Regions from separate parts of the Desulfofundulus salinus genome, predicted to be linked through region 2. Evidence: predicted binding sites of a transcription regulator. Region 2 holds the regulator's gene; the other holds the start of a gene.
What was found. The regulator HrcA, encoded in region 2, represses chaperone genes, less so after heat shock. The targets are predictions, from matches to a motif close to TGTTAGCACTCNNNNNNNNNGAGTGCTAACA.

Region 1: groES (co-chaperone GroES) is a predicted target of HrcA. The motif match lies at 5,132-5,162, and genes of this name have one in related genera.

The regions. Positions count from the first base shown of each region.
Region 1 is NZ_RBWE01000001.1:542,403-550,914, forward strand. It holds gene D7024_RS02790 (ABC transporter substrate-binding protein) at 1-518, opposite strand, end outside; molybdenum cofactor riboswitch at 819-937, opposite strand; gene D7024_RS02795 (long-chain-fatty-acid--CoA ligase) at 1,133-2,761, shown strand; gene D7024_RS02800 (4Fe-4S binding protein) at 2,853-3,146, shown strand; gene D7024_RS02805 (hypothetical protein) at 3,232-3,426, shown strand; gene fdhD (formate dehydrogenase accessory sulfurtransferase FdhD) at 3,423-4,214, opposite strand; gene D7024_RS02815 (MogA/MoaB family molybdenum cofactor biosynthesis protein) at 4,336-4,827, shown strand; gene groES (co-chaperone GroES) at 5,200-5,490, shown strand; gene groL (chaperonin GroEL) at 5,539-7,158, shown strand; gene cysK (cysteine synthase A) at 7,413-8,333, shown strand.
Region 2 is NZ_RBWE01000001.1:810,083-818,594, reverse strand. It holds gene D7024_RS04165 (TCP-1/cpn60 chaperonin family protein) at 1-1,443, opposite strand, end outside; gene hrcA (heat-inducible transcriptional repressor HrcA) at 1,457-2,503, opposite strand; gene hemW (radical SAM family heme chaperone HemW) at 2,587-3,729, opposite strand; gene lepA (translation elongation factor 4) at 3,745-5,547, opposite strand; gene D7024_RS04145 (hypothetical protein) at 5,635-5,928, opposite strand; gene D7024_RS04140 (HPP family protein) at 5,991-6,563, opposite strand; gene D7024_RS04135 (tRNA (adenine-N1)-methyltransferase) at 6,814-7,593, shown strand; gene spoIIP (stage II sporulation protein P) at 7,624-8,512, opposite strand, start outside.

The DNA.
Region 1 (8,512 bases), 270 kb from region 2:
ATGTCTATTTCTTTTTTGTGGGTGCCCGATTCATCCCCGCGGGAAATGAAAATATTTTGGGTTTGGGCGATTTTCTTAAAGGCTTGCACGGTGTTTTGGGCCGACTTGATTCCGGCCGGGTCATTTTCCGGGCCGACCACCACAAAGTCGTTGTGCATTACCAGCCGGTAGTTGATGCAAACGCCGCTGTCCACCAGTTCCTTTTCCGCTTTGGGGGCGTGCACCAGCAGCACGTCCGTTTCACCTTTTTTGCCCATTTCCAGGGCCTGTCCCGTTCCCACGGCAATGGTTTTCACTTTATAACCGGTTTTCTTTTCAAATTCGGGAATAAGTACATCCAGGAGACCGCTGTCCTGGGTGCTGGTGGTGGTGGCCAGAATTACGTCCTGTTTTTGCGGTTTTTCCCGGGCCGGCTGTCCTTGTTTTGCTTCTTTCTGTGCAGTATTGGAAGAGCAGCCTGCAATAAGCATGAGCGCAAGGAGAAGGGTTAATACAGGGGTAAGTATTCGCTTGAGCATTGTCATTCACCTCTTCAGGTATTAGATTGGGTTGTTTCAAAGGTAAGTGTTCAGTTAATCCGTTGCTCCGCGCCGGGAACAAGTTTCAAAGATCGCCTCTCTCACCTCCTGACCGCCTTAAGAACAGGCCGTACATAGCTGGATTCGCAGCCTGCTCGGACCTCAAGGCTTGTTCCAAAACAAAAAGGCTGTGCTCTGGCGAAAAAGGCAGAAGCACAGCCGTTTCCCGGGCGGTCAGGTGGTTATGCGTCCGCAGAAAAAAACTGTGTCCTGTGGGAAACAGAACACAGGTCTACCCCAAAAGTATAGCTGTGTTCTCCTTTCCGCACTGGGAGGCACGCCGGTTTCCCGGCATACCCTGTCGGCCCGAAAACCATAGCCCTGGCCACAGGTAATCGGGCTCGGAGAACGGTCATATTGTACTATTGCCAGGCTATCACACAATAAACTTATTCGAGGGAATGGAGCAAAATCCTGCCGGCATATAACTTTTTTCACGCCCACTTTCTGGAATCTAGAATAAAATATTTAAGAAAAGTGCAAAAGATCAGAAGGTTTTAGAGTGTTTATGTTGAATGAATAATCATTTATTAAAGTCAGGAGGGAGGATTTCCATGGCCCGGCAAGCTACACTACCCTGGCTGCGCTTTTATGAGGAAGGCGTGCCCCCAACCCTGGAATATCCGGATAAGACCATGCCCGAGTTGCTGGAACGCGCGGCAGTCGATTGGCCTGACCGGACAGCCATCATTTTCGCCGGTGTGGAGATCAACTACCGCACCCTGGCGGGTATGGTACACCGGTTTGCCGCTTCTCTGGCGGATCTGGGCGTCAAAAAGGGTGACCGGGTAGCCCTCATGTCGCCCAACTGCCCCCAGTATGTGGTCGGCTACATGGCCATTCAGAAAATCGGGGCGGTGGTGGTGCAGGTAAACCCCATGTACACCGAGCGGGAACTGGAGCATCTTCTGGTGGATTCAGGGGCTGAAGTAATCATTGCCTATGACGCCCTTTATCCTCGCCTTAAGTGTCTCCGGGGAGCGACTCCCTTAAAACACGTAATTTTATTTAGCCTGGGCCAGCCGCAGTGCGCGGCCGATCCGGATGTCCTGCAGGCGGAAAAAATGATGGCCGGTGCCCCGCCCAGTCCGCCGGTGGTAAAGATCAATCCCGTGGAGGATCTGGCGGTACTGCAATATACCGGCGGCACCACCGGCATACCCAAAGGGGCCATGCTTACCCACCGCAATGTGGTGGCCAACGCCCTGCAGATGGTGGCCTGGTTTGCCGGCTGTCAGTACGGGCAGGAGCGGGTACTTTCGGTGCTTCCCTTTTTCCACGTCTACGGTATGACCGTGGCCATGAATTTTGCGGTGGTTATTGCGGCCACCCAGATCATTTTGCCCCGCTTTGAAATAAACCAGGTTCTTGAGTGTATCAATGCCTACCGGCCCACCCTTTTTCCCGGCGTTCCCACCATGTACGTGGCCTTTAACAACCACCCCGAGGTTAAAAAGTATGACGTACGTTCCATCAAGTATTGCATCAGCGGCTCGGCGCCTTTGCCCGTGGAGGTGGCGGAAAAGTTTGAAGAACTAACCGGCGGTTACCTGGTGGAGGGCTACGGCCTTTCGGAAACCTCCCCGGTGACCCATTGCAACCCCCTGCGGGGAAAACGCAAGGTGGGTAGCATCGGCCTGCCCCTGCCGGATACCCTGTGCAAGATCGTGGACCCGGAAACAGGTGATCGGGAGTTGCCTCCAGGGGAAGCCGGTGAGCTTTGTATCAAGGGACCCCAGGTGATGAAGGGTTACTGGAATATGCCCGGGGAGACGGCCCATGCCCTGCGGGACGGCTGGGTTTATACCGGGGACATAGCCAGGATGGACGAAGAAGGCTATTTCTATATTGTGGATCGCAAGAAGGACATGATTATTGCGGGCGGATTTAATATCTATCCGCGGGAGGTTGAAGAAGTTTTGTTTGAACATCCCAAGGTGCTTGAGGCAGTGGTGGCCGGGATACCCGACCCCTACCGGGGAGAAACGGTGAAAGCCTTTGTAGTTTTAAAACAGGGGGAGAAGGCTACGGAACAGGAACTGATCCAGTATTGCCGCGGTAAGCTGGCGGCCTACAAGGTGCCGCGGCAGGTAGAATTCAGGGACAGCTTGCCTAAGACCGTTGTGGGTAAGGTGTTGCGCCGTTGCCTGCGGGAGGAGGCACTGGCCAGACAGAAGAAATAGTGTTCATAAGATTTATCCGCGGTGGCAGGGATCGGCTGTCCTTTGTAGAAGTTATAAATATATATAATCTTTTGCATGGGAGATGGAGAGGATGGCCGAAGCCAAAAAACAACAAAAAGAAGTGGTTATTACTTTAAACGGCGTGGAGCTTGTAATACCGCCGGGGGCCAGAGTAAAAGATGTGGCCGCGGCCGCCGGGGTCGAAATTCCTGCCCTAAAAGTGGACCCGGAAAAATGTAAGGGCTGCCAGATGTGCACTAAAGCCTGTGAAACGGGCGCCATTTCGGGCAACAAAAAGGAGCCCCATTCCATTGACCAGGCCCTGTGTATCCGCTGCGGTGAATGTCTGGCAAAGTGCAAGCTGGGAGCCATTGTTCCTGCTTAAAGGTAAAATTCAAACCAGGCCTTTGTGGGGGGCCTGGTTTTTAGCTGCCCGTTAGCCCGGTCAAAAAGCAAAGGAGGTGAAAAGGGTGAAAGAAAAACAAAACATTTCCGTGGAGCCCCGGGTATTGGAAGCCGTAAAGCAGGCCGCGGTTGGCGGCCGGTTGACCTGTACGGCGGCTCGCCGGCTGGCCGGGGAACTTAACGTGCCGGTACGGCTGGTGGGGGCGGCCTGCGACGCCCTGGGGATCAAGATCAAAGCCTGTGAGCTGGGTTGTTTTTAGGGCAAAATAATACGTTCCCCATGGGTATAAATATTCAACCTCTCCCCCCGGGCAAATCCCACCACGGTAATGCCCATCTCACTGGCCATTTCCAGGGCCAGGTCCGTGGGCGCACCCCGGGCAATGAGGATGGGGATGCCCATGCGGGCCACCTTGACCAGGATTTCCGAAGAAACGCGGCCGCTGAAAACCAGAAGTTTATCCTTTAATTCCATTCCATCCAGAAAAGCGCGGCCAAAAATTTTATCCACGGCGTTGTGACGGCCGATGTCCTCGTAAAGCAGCAGGCGTTGGCTCCCGGAATACAGGGCAGCACTGTGGGTGCCGCCGGTGGTTTGAAACAGAGCGGCATTTTCTTCCAGTTCCCGGCTGAACTCAAGTATTGCACCGGCCCTGACGACCAGGGGCGAGGTTACCGGTGATATACCCCGGGCATCATTGACAAAATAAAAAGAAGAGCGACCCCGGCCGCAGCAGGTGGTGATGTAACGCTTTAAAAAATGCTGGCGGGTGGGAACCGGCCCGGAAGTTTCCACCCAGATCAGTCCTTCCTCGGGCCGGATAAAGATATCCTTTAAGTCCGTGCGCCTCTGGAGGATGCCTTCGGAACAGAGGAAACCCACCGCCAGTTCTTCCAGGTTGCCGGGGGAACAGACCAGGGTAACCAGTTCCTCGTCGTTTAAAAATAAAGTAACCGGGACTTCCCTTGCCACTTCATCTTCAACGGTCACCATACGGTCGCCGGTTACTTTTTTCACCATGACGGTGGTGGTTTCAGGTACGGCCATGGGTTTAACCTCCTTTACTCATTAAACCCATTTTATCTTTCCTGGTCTTTTGCTTCAACTGTAAAGGCAGTGTTGCAAACGTTTTTGTGTCCCGACCTTACATGCGATGGAGGTGTTGGCCATGTGGCGGGTAGGTATTCTCACGGCCAGTGACAAAGGGTCCCGGGGTGAACGGGAGGATAAGAGCGCGCAGGTGATCCGGGATATGGTGGCCGGCATCGGGGGAGAAGTGGTGTCTTACCGTATTGTGCCTGATGACCTGGATGTCTTGAAGGAAATACTCATTAAAATGGCCGACCAGGAGAAGCTGGACTTGATTTTAACCACCGGGGGTACAGGCTTCAGCCCGCGGGATAACACCCCCGAGGCGACCCGGGCGGTTATTGAGCGGGAAGTGCCGGGTATTCCCGAGGCGATACGCTACGAAAGCCTCAAAAAAACGCCCCGGGCCATGCTGAGCCGGGCGGTGGCCGGCATCCGTCACCAAACGCTCATCATCAACCTGCCGGGCAGTGCTAAGGCAGTACGGGAATGCCTGGAGGTAATATTGCCGGCCCTTTCCCACGGGTTGGAAATATTGACCGGTCGGAGTGGGGAGTGCGGGGCGGACTAAGGGGAGTTCTGCCCGCGGTAAAAGCTTACGGCCGGATCATTGAGCTTTTCTGTGTAAAACGTGACCAATATCTAAGCGCCCTGGCGGGTGTTTTTGTTTTGCATGTATAAAGTATTTTTTTTGTGGGGAAAATGTTTCTAGGAAGGCTAAGAAATGTTTGGGCAAGAAGTAATGATAATAGCTCAATGGCGGGAGAAAATGCGAGATAATATCAGGTAATTTGCCTTGAGCGGTTAAAAAGGGGGATTAAGTCTTTTGAGGGCAGTTGCTTTTTGCCCTTCCCCCTTTATATTATAATACTTGGTATTAGCACTCGGTTTAAATGAGTGCTAACAATAGAAGAAAACAATCTCTTATAAGGAGGGGTTTTAGGTGAGGATTAGACCATTAGGTGAACGGGTGGTTGTCAAGCCGCTGCCCAGCGAGGAGAAGACCAAGGGGGGCATTGTGCTGCCTGAAACCGCCAAGGAAAAGCCCCAGGAGGGGGAAGTGGTGGCGGTAGGTCCCGGCCGCCTGCTGGAAAATGGCACCCGTGTACCTATTGATCTCAAAGTCGGGGACAGGGTTTTGTTCTCCAAGTATGCCGGTAACGAGGTCAAGATAGATGATGAAGAATATCTGATCATGCGCGAAGCCGACATCCTTGGGGTTATTGAAAAGTAAATGGTGCTTTGGAACGCGTGATCAAAATATCTAAGGAGGTCGAGGAAATTGGCTGGTAAAGAGATTATTTTCCGGGAAGAAGCACGCCGTGCCCTGGAAAGAGGCGTAAATGCTCTGGCTGAAGCGGTGCGGGTTACCCTGGGACCAAAGGGCCGCAACGTGGTGCTGGAGAAGAAGTTTGGTTCTCCCATGATCACCAACGACGGTGTGACCATTGCCCGGGAAATTGAATTAACCGATCCCTTTGAGAATATGGGCGCCCAGCTGGTTAAAGAAGTAGCCACCAAGACCAATGACGTGGCCGGTGATGGTACCACCACTGCTACTGTGCTGGCCCAGGCCATTGTGCGGGAAGGTCTAAAGAACGTAGCAGCTGGGGCCAACCCGATGATCGTCAAGCGGGGCATTGAAAAGGCGGTAGAAAAAGCCGTAGAGGCAATCAAAGCGGCCGCCAAGCCGGTGGAAAGCAAGGCTGCCATTGCCCAGGTAGCTTCCATTTCGGCCAACGATCCGTCCATCGGCGAATTGATCTCTGAAGCCATGGAAAAGGTGGGCAAGGACGGTGTAATTACCGTCGAGGAATCCAAGGGTATCGGCACCACCCTGGAAGTGGTGGAAGGGATGAACTTCGACCGGGGTTACATATCTCCGTACATGATCACCGATACCGAGAAGATGGAGGCCATTCTCAACGATCCTTACATCCTCATTACCGACCGGAAGATCAGCGCCGTGGCCGATCTGCTGCCCATTCTGGAAAGGATCGTCCAGGCCGGCAAGCCGCTCTTGATCATTGCCGAGGATGTGGAAGGCGAGGCCCTGGCCACCCTGGTGCTGAACAAGCTGCGTGGCACCCTGTCCTGCGTGGCCGTCAAGGCTCCCGGCTTTGGTGACCGGCGCAAGGCCATGCTGGAGGACATCGCCATTCTTACCGGAGGTACTGTAATCAGCGAAGAGCTGGGCTTGAAGCTGGATAAGGCTACCATCGACATGCTCGGCCGGGCCTCCAAGGTACGGGTGAAGAAGGAAGAAACCATCATTGTCGGCGGTGCCGGTTCCCAGGACAAGATTAATGCCCGGATCGCCTCCATCAAGAAGCAAATCGAAGAAACTACCTCCGACTTTGACCGGGAGAAGCTGCAGGAGCGTCTGGCCAAGCTGGCTGGCGGCGTAGCGGTGATCCAGGTTGGCGCAGCCACTGAAACTGAAATGAAGGAGAAGAAGCTGCGTATCGAGGACGCCCTGAACGCCACCCGGGCTGCCGTGGAGGAAGGTATTGTCTCCGGTGGCGGCGTGGCCTATGTGGCAGCCATCAAGGCTTTGGACAATATCGAAACCAGCAGCCTGGATGAAAAAGTCGGTGTGGACATTGTACGCCGGGCCCTGGAAGAACCCCTGCGGCAAATTGCCAACAACGCCGGTGCGGAAGGTTCCGTAGTGGTGGAAAAGGTCAGGGCCCTGCCCGATGGTATGGGCTTCAACGCCTTGACTGGCGAGTATGTGAACATGATTGAAGCCGGTATTGTGGACCCGGCCAAGGTCACCCGGTCTGCCCTGCAGAATGCCGCTTCCATTGCCGCTATGATTCTGACCACTGAAACCCTGGTGGCGGAAAAGCCGGAAAAGGAAAAGGATACCGGCATGGGTGGCGGAATGCCTCCAATGTAAGGTAAAACGAACATTGAAAAGCCCCCGTGTTCCTTGCGCGGGGGCCTTTTATTTTCCGGGCAACCTTTTTGTCGGAAAAATTTTCGCCACTCACCCGGTACCTATGTGGGAAAAATTTTTTATAAGCCGGGAGGAAAAAGAGAGTTTATGTAGCAGTAGTAATCCCGGGGCCGGCTTTTCATTTTAATGATTTCCCACCGTTTCCGGGGGTATGTTATTTCCGGGGCTTCTTTATACCTTAGGAGGTTGGTTGCATGCGCCTTTTTAATGACGTGACGGAATTGATCGGGGCAACGCCCCTGGTCCGCTTGCAAAAGATAGCTTCCGATCTGCCTGCTGCTGTTTTGGCCAAGCTGGAGTATTTTAACCCCGGTGGCAGCGTTAAAGACCGGATTGCTTACAACATGATCCGTGAGGCGGAGGAAAAAGGATTAATCAACAAGGATACCGTAATCATCGAGCCTACAAGCGGCAATACCGGCATTGGCCTGGCCATGGTTTGCGCGGCCCGGGGTTACCGGCTGGTGCTGACCATGCCTGAAACCATGAGTCTGGAACGGCGCAGGCTTCTCGCCGCTTACGGGGCCGAAGTGGTTCTTACCCCCGGGAACGAGGGCATGGCCGGGGCCGTACGCAAAGCCCGGGAACTGGCGGCCTCCCATCCCAATGCCTTTATGCCGCAACAATTTGCCAACCCGGCCAACCCGGCCGCCCACCGGGCCACCACCGCCGAAGAAATCTGGCGGGATACCGGAGGGGAAGTGGATTTCTTTGTGGCCGGTGTTGGTACTGGAGGTACCATTACCGGGGTAGCCTCCGTTCTGAAAGCCCGCCGTCCCTCCCTGAGGGCGGTGGCGGTGGAACCGGCCGCCTCACCGGTGCTTTCCGGCGGGAAGCCCGGCCCGCACAAAATTCAGGGCATCGGCGCGGGCTTTGTACCGGAAGTAATAGATATGGCTTTGCTGGACGAGATTGTAAAGGTGGCCGATGAAGATGCGCTGAACACCGCCCGTCGTCTGGCCCGGGAGGAGGGCCTGCTGGTGGGTATTTCTTCGGGGGCGGCCGTCTGGGCGGCTTTACAGGTGGCCGGCCGGCCGGAAAACCGGGGTAAGACCGTGGTGGTTTTGCTCCCGGACACCGGGGAGCGTTATTTGTCTACCGGGTTGTTTGTATAGGCTCACTTGTGTGAAAACCAGAGGTTTATTCCGGTCGTAAAAGCCGGGTTGTTAGCCCGTGGGGCGACTGGTATTTTGACAATAGTTGTCCGGGGTAAAGCTTCCGGATTTGCCCGGTGGAAGTTCACTTGCCTGGCAGGAATCTCTGCTTGATTGGTAGAATATGAAGGGCAGTCCTG
Region 2 (8,512 bases):
GGGGTCTACTACTCCCAGCTCATACATATCCGCCACCTGGCCGGTATCGCAATCCACGGCCAGGGCATCGTTTCCCGTCTCCACCTGAGCGGCCATGACATCGCCAATCTTTTCCAGGGGGTTGAAGCCAGCATTGGCCACAATCTGGGCCAGGGGGCGTTTCAAAGCTTCCACCACGCAATCCACCCCGTAGGCGGTCATGCCGCGCATGGAGGCCCGGACCTTTTCCACCTCCCGGGCCACGGCCAGCTCTAAAGCTCCCCCGCCGGGGACGACTCCTCCCCTCACGGCTGCCTGTACGGCGGAAGCGGCATCCCTGGCAATGCGCTCCCTTTCCCCTACCACCTCGGCGGTAGCGGCACCCACCAGCACCGTAGCCATTGGCTTGCCGCTGCCATCCTGAATCCAGACCTGTTCCAGCTTTTCATCATGAAAAACCCGGCGGCAACGGCCGAGGCACTGCTTGATCTGTTCCAAATCCTTCTTCAACCCGGTGCGCTTGATCATCCGCGCCCCGGTGTGTTCCGCCACACGGCGGAGCTCTTTGTTGGCCACCCTCTGGACGACCATGATGCCGGCATCGGTAAGCATTTCTTCGGCAACGTCATGGACGCCCCGGTCGGCCAGCACCAGTCCCACCTGCAGGTCAATAATTTTCTGTATGTTTTCCCGGAACTGATTCTGCAACTCCATGTAACGGGCAAAGCCGGCTTCGGTGGCCAGGGCTTCCTCCTCTATTTCCTCCGGCTCCAGGGCATCATCAATTACCAGCACCCCAACATTCGTCAATTCCCGGGGCATCTGGCGGTTCATGGGCTCCTTGTTCACAATCACGCCCATAAAAACCTGGTTATCGGCACCTTCTTCGGCCATAACCGTATCGGAAAAGCGAAAGGCCCGGTCTAAGAGCTTTTCCCGGCCAATCATCCTGGCTGCCTGAACCACCAGGGCCGCAATATCCTCGTGCCCCCGGCCGGCCACCAGGGCAACTTGATAGATTAATGGGTCGTCCAGATCTGCCACCGGCCGGGCCTTTTGCATCATAACCTCCAGGCCCCGCTTTACTCCCGCCCGGATGCCCTCAATAACCCGGGCTACCGGCACTCCCCGGGCCACCTGCTCCACCCCGGCACCAACCATGGCCCCGGCCATTACGGTAGCGGTGGTGGTACCGTCGCCAATTTCCTCCTGCTGGGCCCTGGCAATATTGATTAACATCCGGGCCGCGGGATGATTGGCCTCCATCATGGTGAGGATGGTTACCCCGTCGTTGGTGATGACCACTTCACCAAACTTATCCACCAGCATGGTATCCAGGCCCTTTGGCCCCAGGGTACCCTCTACTGCCGAAGCAATGGCACGAATGGCGTTGGCATTGGTGACCAGGGCCGCCAGCCGCTCATCCACTTCCGTGCCCGTGCTGGCCTGCTGCTTGAGACTCAAAACCCGCTCCCCCTTATTTGTCCCCACCGCCCAGGAGATCTTCCAGGGCACGGGAAAGGTTTTTGGTCAAACATTCCACTACGGTGACCACCCTGGCGTAATCCATGCGGGTCGGACCCAAAACGCCAATAGACCCAACGGGCTTCCCTTTCAACCGGTAGGTGGCCACGACCATACTGCAGTTGCTCATCTGCCGGCAGCGGATCTCCCGGCCAATGCGCACGGTAACGCCTTCTTTGCCCACATCGTCAGCTAATAAATTGCACAGAAGACTTTCCTGTTCCAGCAGGCTGAGCAAGGTTTTAACCTTCTCCACATTATGGAATTCCGGTTGATTTAGTATATTTAGGATCCCGCCAAGATATATTCTGTCCTCCGGCTGCCTGGTCAGGCTGTCCTGCAATAGTTCCATGGCCAGTTCAATAATGTGCTTTTGCTTGGCCAGTTCAAAATAAATTTCCTTCACCAGGGTGAGCTTAATGCTGTCCATGGTGCGGCCCTGAAGTTTGGCATTCAGCACCGCGGAGATGGTTTCCAGGTCCCCGGAGGTTATGCCACTGGGTATATCAATAATCCGGTGGTGCACGGTGCCGCTATCCATAATGGCGACCAGCATGGCCTGCTCGGGACCCAGTTGAACCAGGCGAATGTATTTAAAGCTGCTGGTGCCGATTTTGGGCGGCAGCACCATGGCGGCGTACTGGGTCAACTGGGACAGTAATTGTCCTGTGCGTTGAATTACCTCTCCCACATCCCGCACTTTTTGGTGATAGCTTTTGCGGATCAACTCTTCTTCCTCGGCGGTTAGTTCCCGCCGTTTCATCAAATAATCCACGTAATACCGGTATCCTAACTCCGAAGGAATTCGTCCGGCAGAGGTATGGGGTTGTTCAATATAACCCATCTCCTCCAGATCGGCCATTTCATTGCGGATGGTGGCCGGACTGATACCCAGCCGGTATTTCCGGGCTATAGTGCGGGAACCCACCGGTTCAGCGGTGGCAATGTAATCGGTGATAATGGCCAGAAGGATATCCTGCTTGCGGGCATCCATTCTCACCCTTAACACCCCCTTTGTTAGCACTCGATTGTGCTGAGTGCTAAACCCTTTTAAGTTAAACATAGCACCGGGCTGAACATTTGTCAAGGTAACACAAACTCCCGAAAGACAGCATTGGCCAGGGGTAAACCCCGCGAAGTCAACCCCAGGCACCCGGAATTAATTTCCAATAGGCCCAAACTGTTCAATTTTTTTATCTGCTCACCAAAAACCTCTTCAATATTTTTCCCAAAACGGGCTGCAAATTTCTCCAGATCCAGTCCCTCTATAAGGCGGAGGCCCAGAATTACCGTTTCAGCCATCATGGTGGTCCGGGACAATTGCTCGCAGCCCGCCACCGGGAGTTCCCCGGCCAAAAGGCGCGCCTCGTATTCCTCCAGGGAACCGGCATTATAAAAGCGCCCGTCCCCCAGGTAGGAATGGGCTGCCGGACCCAGGCCAAGATAGGGCTCGTTGTGCCAGTAGGTTAAATTATGCCGGCAACGGTAGCCCGGGCGGGCAAAATTAGAGATCTCATAATGTTCGTAACCTCGGGCCGTCAGAAAGTTGATTACCTCCCGGTACATGGCCAGCTCGGTTTCCTCGTCACAGGGAATGACACGGCCTTCTGCCACCGCCCGGGCCAGCGGGGTGCCTTCCTCTATTTGCAGGGAGTAGGCGGAAATATGCTCCGGCTGTAAGGCCAAAATTCTATTAAGGCAGTGTTGCCAGTCTGCCATGGTTTGGCCGGGTATGGCAAAGATAAGATCCAGGTTAAGATTGTCAAAACCGGCCCGGCGGGCCAGCTGCACCGCCTCTACCGCCTGGGTAAAATCATGTAACCTTCCAAGCAAGCTTAAAAGGTGGTCCGAACAGGTCTGCACCCCCAGGGAAAGGCGGTTGACACCGGCGTAGCGCAAGGTCTTTAGCTTTGATAAATCCACCGTGCCGGGATTGGCCTCCACGGTCACCTCCACCCCGGAAAGCCACTGAAAATAACGGCTGCATCCTTCCAGAATGGCTGCCAGGTCTTCCTCCGGCAGACAGGTGGGGGTGCCCCCGCCGATGAAAATGGTCTGTAGCCGCCTCTCCTGCGGGGCTAGCCGCTCCTGGTACAGGGCCATTTCCCGCAAAAGAGCGACCCGGTACCGGCGGGCGGCTTCCGGGTCATAGGCATAGGAAACAAAGTCGCAGTACCGGCATTTGCGAATACAAAAGGGTACGTGAATGTACAGGCTGATGGCCACGGGCTCACTCCCCATTTACCTCTCTTCTATGCTCAGCACCGCCATAAAGGCCTCCTGGGGAATTTCTACGTTGCCCACCTGCTTCATGCGCTTTTTGCCTTCCTTTTGTTTTTCTAGAAGCTTGCGCTTGCGGGTTACGTCGCCACCGTAACACTTGGCCAGCACGTCCTTGCGCCGGGCCTTAATGGTTTCCCGGGCAATGACCCGACTGCCAATGGCCGCCTGGACGGGCACATCAAAAAGCTGCCGGGGGATCAAACTGCGCAATTTTTCCACCAGTTGCCGGCCCCGGTAGTAGGCCTTGTCCCGGTGGACAATACAGGTCAAAGCATCCACCGGCTCGCCGTTAATCAGGATGTCCAGTTTAACCAGGTCGCTTTCCCGGTACCCGGCCAGTTCGTAGTCCAGGGAAGCGTATCCCCGGGTGCGAGACTTGAGCTGGTCGAAGAAATCGAATATGATCTCGGAAAGGGGCAGGTCATAGACCAGCATGACCCGGTTTTCGCCCAGGTACTCCATGGTTTTAAAAGTGCCTCGCCGTTCCTGGGCCAGGTCCATCACCGACCCCACATGGTCCTTGGGCACCATAATGGTGGCGGTAACAAAGGGTTCCTCCATCCGGGCCACCTTACCCGCCGGAGGCATCCTGGTGGGGTTGTCGATATAAAGCTCTTCCCCGCCCGTGGTGATAACCCGGTACACGACGCTGGGCGCGGTAGTAATTAAATTCAAGCCGTACTCCCGTTCCAGGCGCTCCTGGACAATCTCCATATGCAACAGCCCCAGGAAACCACAGCGGAAACCAAAACCTAAAGCTTCGGATGTTTCCGGCTCATAGACCAGGGACGCATCGTTGAGCTTCAGTTTTTCCAGGGCGTCCCGCAGGTCGCCGTAATCCACCGTATCCACGGGATAAAGGCCGCAGTAAACCATGGGGGTAACCTTGCGGTAACCGGGCAAAGGTTCGGCCGCCGGGCGGGTAGCATCGGTGATGGTGTCGCCCACCCGTGTGTCCCTGACATTTTTTATGCCTGCAGCCACATATCCCACCTGACCCGTATCCAGCCGTCCGGTGGGAGTCATGGCCGGCTTAAAGATGCCCACCTCGCTGACCTCAAACTCCTTCCCGGTGGACATCATCTTTATGTGCATACCCTCTTCCAGGTGGCCATCCACTACCCGCACATAGGCAATAACCCCTTTATAGGGGTCGTAATGGGAGTCGAAAATGAGAGCTTTTAAAGGTGCAGCGGGATCACCGCCGGGAGGCGGTATGCGCCGCACAATGGCTTCCAACAACTCTTTTACCCCGGTCCCAAACTTGGCCGAAACCAAAATGGCCTCGGAAGCATCAAGACCGATTACGTCCTCAATTTCCCGCTTGACCCTTTCGGGATCGGCCGCGGGCAGGTCAATTTTATTAATCACCGGAATAATCTCCAGGTTGTTTTCAATGGCCAGATACACGTTGGCCAGGGTTTGCGCCTCGATGCCCTGGGCCGCATCCACCACCAGCAGGGCCCCCTCGCACGCTGCCAGGCTGCGGGACACTTCGTAGGAAAAATCCACGTGCCCGGGAGTATCAATCAGGTTTAACTGGTATTCCATCCCATCTTCAGCCTGAAAGATAAGGCGTACGGCCTGGAGCTTGATGGTTATGCCCCGCTCCCGTTCCAGGTCCATTTGATCCAGCACCTGGTCGGTCATTTCCCGGGGGCTGATGGCTCCGGTATATTCCAAAAGCCTGTCGGCCAGGGTGGACTTGCCGTGATCAATATGGGCAATTATGCAAAAATTGCGGATGTGTTCTCTCCCCATTCAACATCACCATCCCAAATCTCTCAAAGCCTTATTATAACATCAATTTCTGACGGTGAAAAGGATACTTTACTCATCTCATACGCGCTAAAAGCGTAGCCTCTCCTCATACGTCATGATGAGTTCCCTCATTAAATTCAGGTACCGGTCAAGCCACGGTTGCTGAAGATATTCCACGACATCTTTCATAACTTGCCCCAGATGCAGGGGTTCAGGGGGCAAAATAAATTGATTATACCCCGCCACCACTACCTCCAGGCCGAAGATGACCAGACCCAGAAAAATTCCCAGGGTAACGACCGTCCTCCACCAGCTAAATCCCATGGTATCACTTCCCATTTTCCAGTATTGAGCGATAAAGGCGGGTTTATACCTGGACAAAAAAAGACCACCCGCCAGCAAAACCGGTCAGGTAGTCTTTTTGCTTTGCCCCTTAAAATTTCTTAAAACCAGTATGTAGGGTAACAACCGCCTCCCCGGCACCGGTGTACCAGCAGAGCGACGCCAAGCAACACAACCGTACCAAGCAATACCGGTTCCAAAATAAACATAAACCCCTGGCCATTTAAAATAGCAGTCAGGGCAGTAGCCCCTCCCGGCGGATGCATCGTACGGGTAAAAAGCATCAGTAAAATGGCCAGACTTACGCCCAGTGTAACTGAAAGCCATGTGGTACCCATTAACTGGTAAACCAGTACTCCCACAAACGCGCTGATTACGTGGCCCCCCAGGACATTACGGGGCTGGGCAAAAGGGCTGGTACAGGTACCGTAAATGAGCGCCGCCGTGGCACCAAAGGGGGCGACCAGCAGGGGCAATTGATAATGAAAGGCTAGAAAAGAAACAATGCCCAGGCCAAGAAGGCTGCCCAGGATGCACCAGAACATATCACTGGTGCTGGGACGGGCCGGGCACTTGCTGGCGGTCCAGATTCTGGCCAGCAGGCCCTGCCGGGGGGTAACGTGATCAACCGCCAATTGAGGGGCATAATCATTTTTAGGAAGGGGAGCCGGCACAGGGGGTCACCTCCACGGAACATTCTTCTCCCCTCTAAAATAATTGTAATCCTGAAATGGGGGTATGATCCAGATCACTTTTAAAAACCTTTTGGTGTTAAAAAATTCCCCGTAGGGCCCGTCCTAGTTTAGCACCACCATTCCCCGCTGGGATTTCAGCGTGTGATAAAATAAAAATGCCAGAGGTAAATGTTTGGCGTGATACGAGCGGCGATGAATCAACCGGATTACCTGCCAGGAGGTGGTAGCTATGCCATTCAAAGAAGGAGAATTGGTTGTCTTCGCCGATCACCGCGTTCAATTTTTGCAGCGTCTGACTCCAGGAGAGCGCCTGCATACATATTGGGGTTACATTGAACACGATGAAGTGCTGGGGCGCGAACCCGGCAGCGTTGTCAAAACTTCACAGGGTAAGAAACTCTATGTTTTTTGCCCAACTCTTTCGAACTATATAGTAAAGATGCCGCGCAAAAGCGGCATAATTTACCCGAAGGATTTAGGCATTATCATGATGTGGGCGGATGTCCAGCCCGGTGACCGGGTGTTGCTGGGAGGTGTGGGCAGCGGGGCGCTCCTGCTCGCCGTATTGAGGCAGGTAGGGGCGGCCGGGAAAGTGGTAGCTTATGACGTTCGGCAGGACATGCTTGACTGTGCCGTGGAAAACATTAAAGCTTACTTTGGCGACTTGCCGTCTTACCTCGAACTCAGGCTCGGGGACATTTACGAAACAAATGGGGAATCGGGATTTGACCGTGTGCTCCTGGATGTACCGGAGCCCTGGCGGGCGGTCAAGACTGTGGATAATGCCCTTATCCCCGGGGGTATATTGTGTTCTTACCTGCCTTCCATTATGCAGGTTCGCACTTTTGTGACTGTCCTGCAAAAGGCAGGCACTTTCGGTTTGATTGAGACCGTAGAAGTAATGCTTAGAGGCTGGCACATAGAGGGCCGGGCTATAAGGCCCCAACACCGCATGGTGGGTCATACCGGGTTCCTCACGTTTGCGCGCAAGCTGAGCGTCCAGGAATAGTTGGGGGAGGTAAATTATCCCGTTTTCCTTTCATTCGGCGCCGGATTGGGCGGGCTCAGCTTCCAGCAACTTTTGCACCTCTTCCCCCAGCACTTCGGCAAATAAGCGGGCCGCGGCCAGTGCCTCCCCGGTGGTATTATTGGCGCTGCCAATCTCCACCAAAAGCGCCCGGGGATGGAGAAACTGATTGTAACGTCCTTCCTTAACCCGCACCCCCTGACATAAACCGGGGTACTTTTTGTCCAGGGCTGCGGCCAGCTGTCTTGCAAACTGTTCATTCTGCCGCCAGGTGGGAAAGGGCGCCCTGGCGTCCGAACCGACGACAAAGAGGATGGGAGCTGCCTCAATATCCTTCACCTTGACCAGACAGTCCCGGCGGGGCTTTCCGGCATCCCGGTGGATGTCCAGGAGCACTTTCAGCTGTGGCTCTTCCTGTAACACTTCCCGCACCGTTTTCTCAGATTCCACATATGATGAACTATATTGCCGGTCATGGATTTTTTTTATGTGCAGGGTGGAAATACCGTATTTGGACTCCAGCTCCTGGCGTATAATCTCCCCCACCTTAACCACACCTCCTTCTTTCCCCTCCAGTCTGGCCACACCATCCGTAAGCGTGTAGGTTTCCCCGGTGTGGGTGTGATAAATGGCCACCAGGTACTCCCCGGAGGTCTTTCGGGTCATACCCGGAAGTTCATCGGAGGCAGGTTCTACCGGGTTTACCTCCCCTTCCTGCTCTACCGGTACAAAAGCCAGCAGGGGCAACTGGGAACGAAGCAATGCCCGGGGGTCTTTCCCAGGCAGGGCAAAAGAGTCAACCAAACCGGGCCATAAACTAAAAAACGAGCCTGCAAACTCACCTTCACCCTGTTCGCCGGCGGCGTGATGGGGCATGGCGGCCTCCAGGAACAGCCGGGGG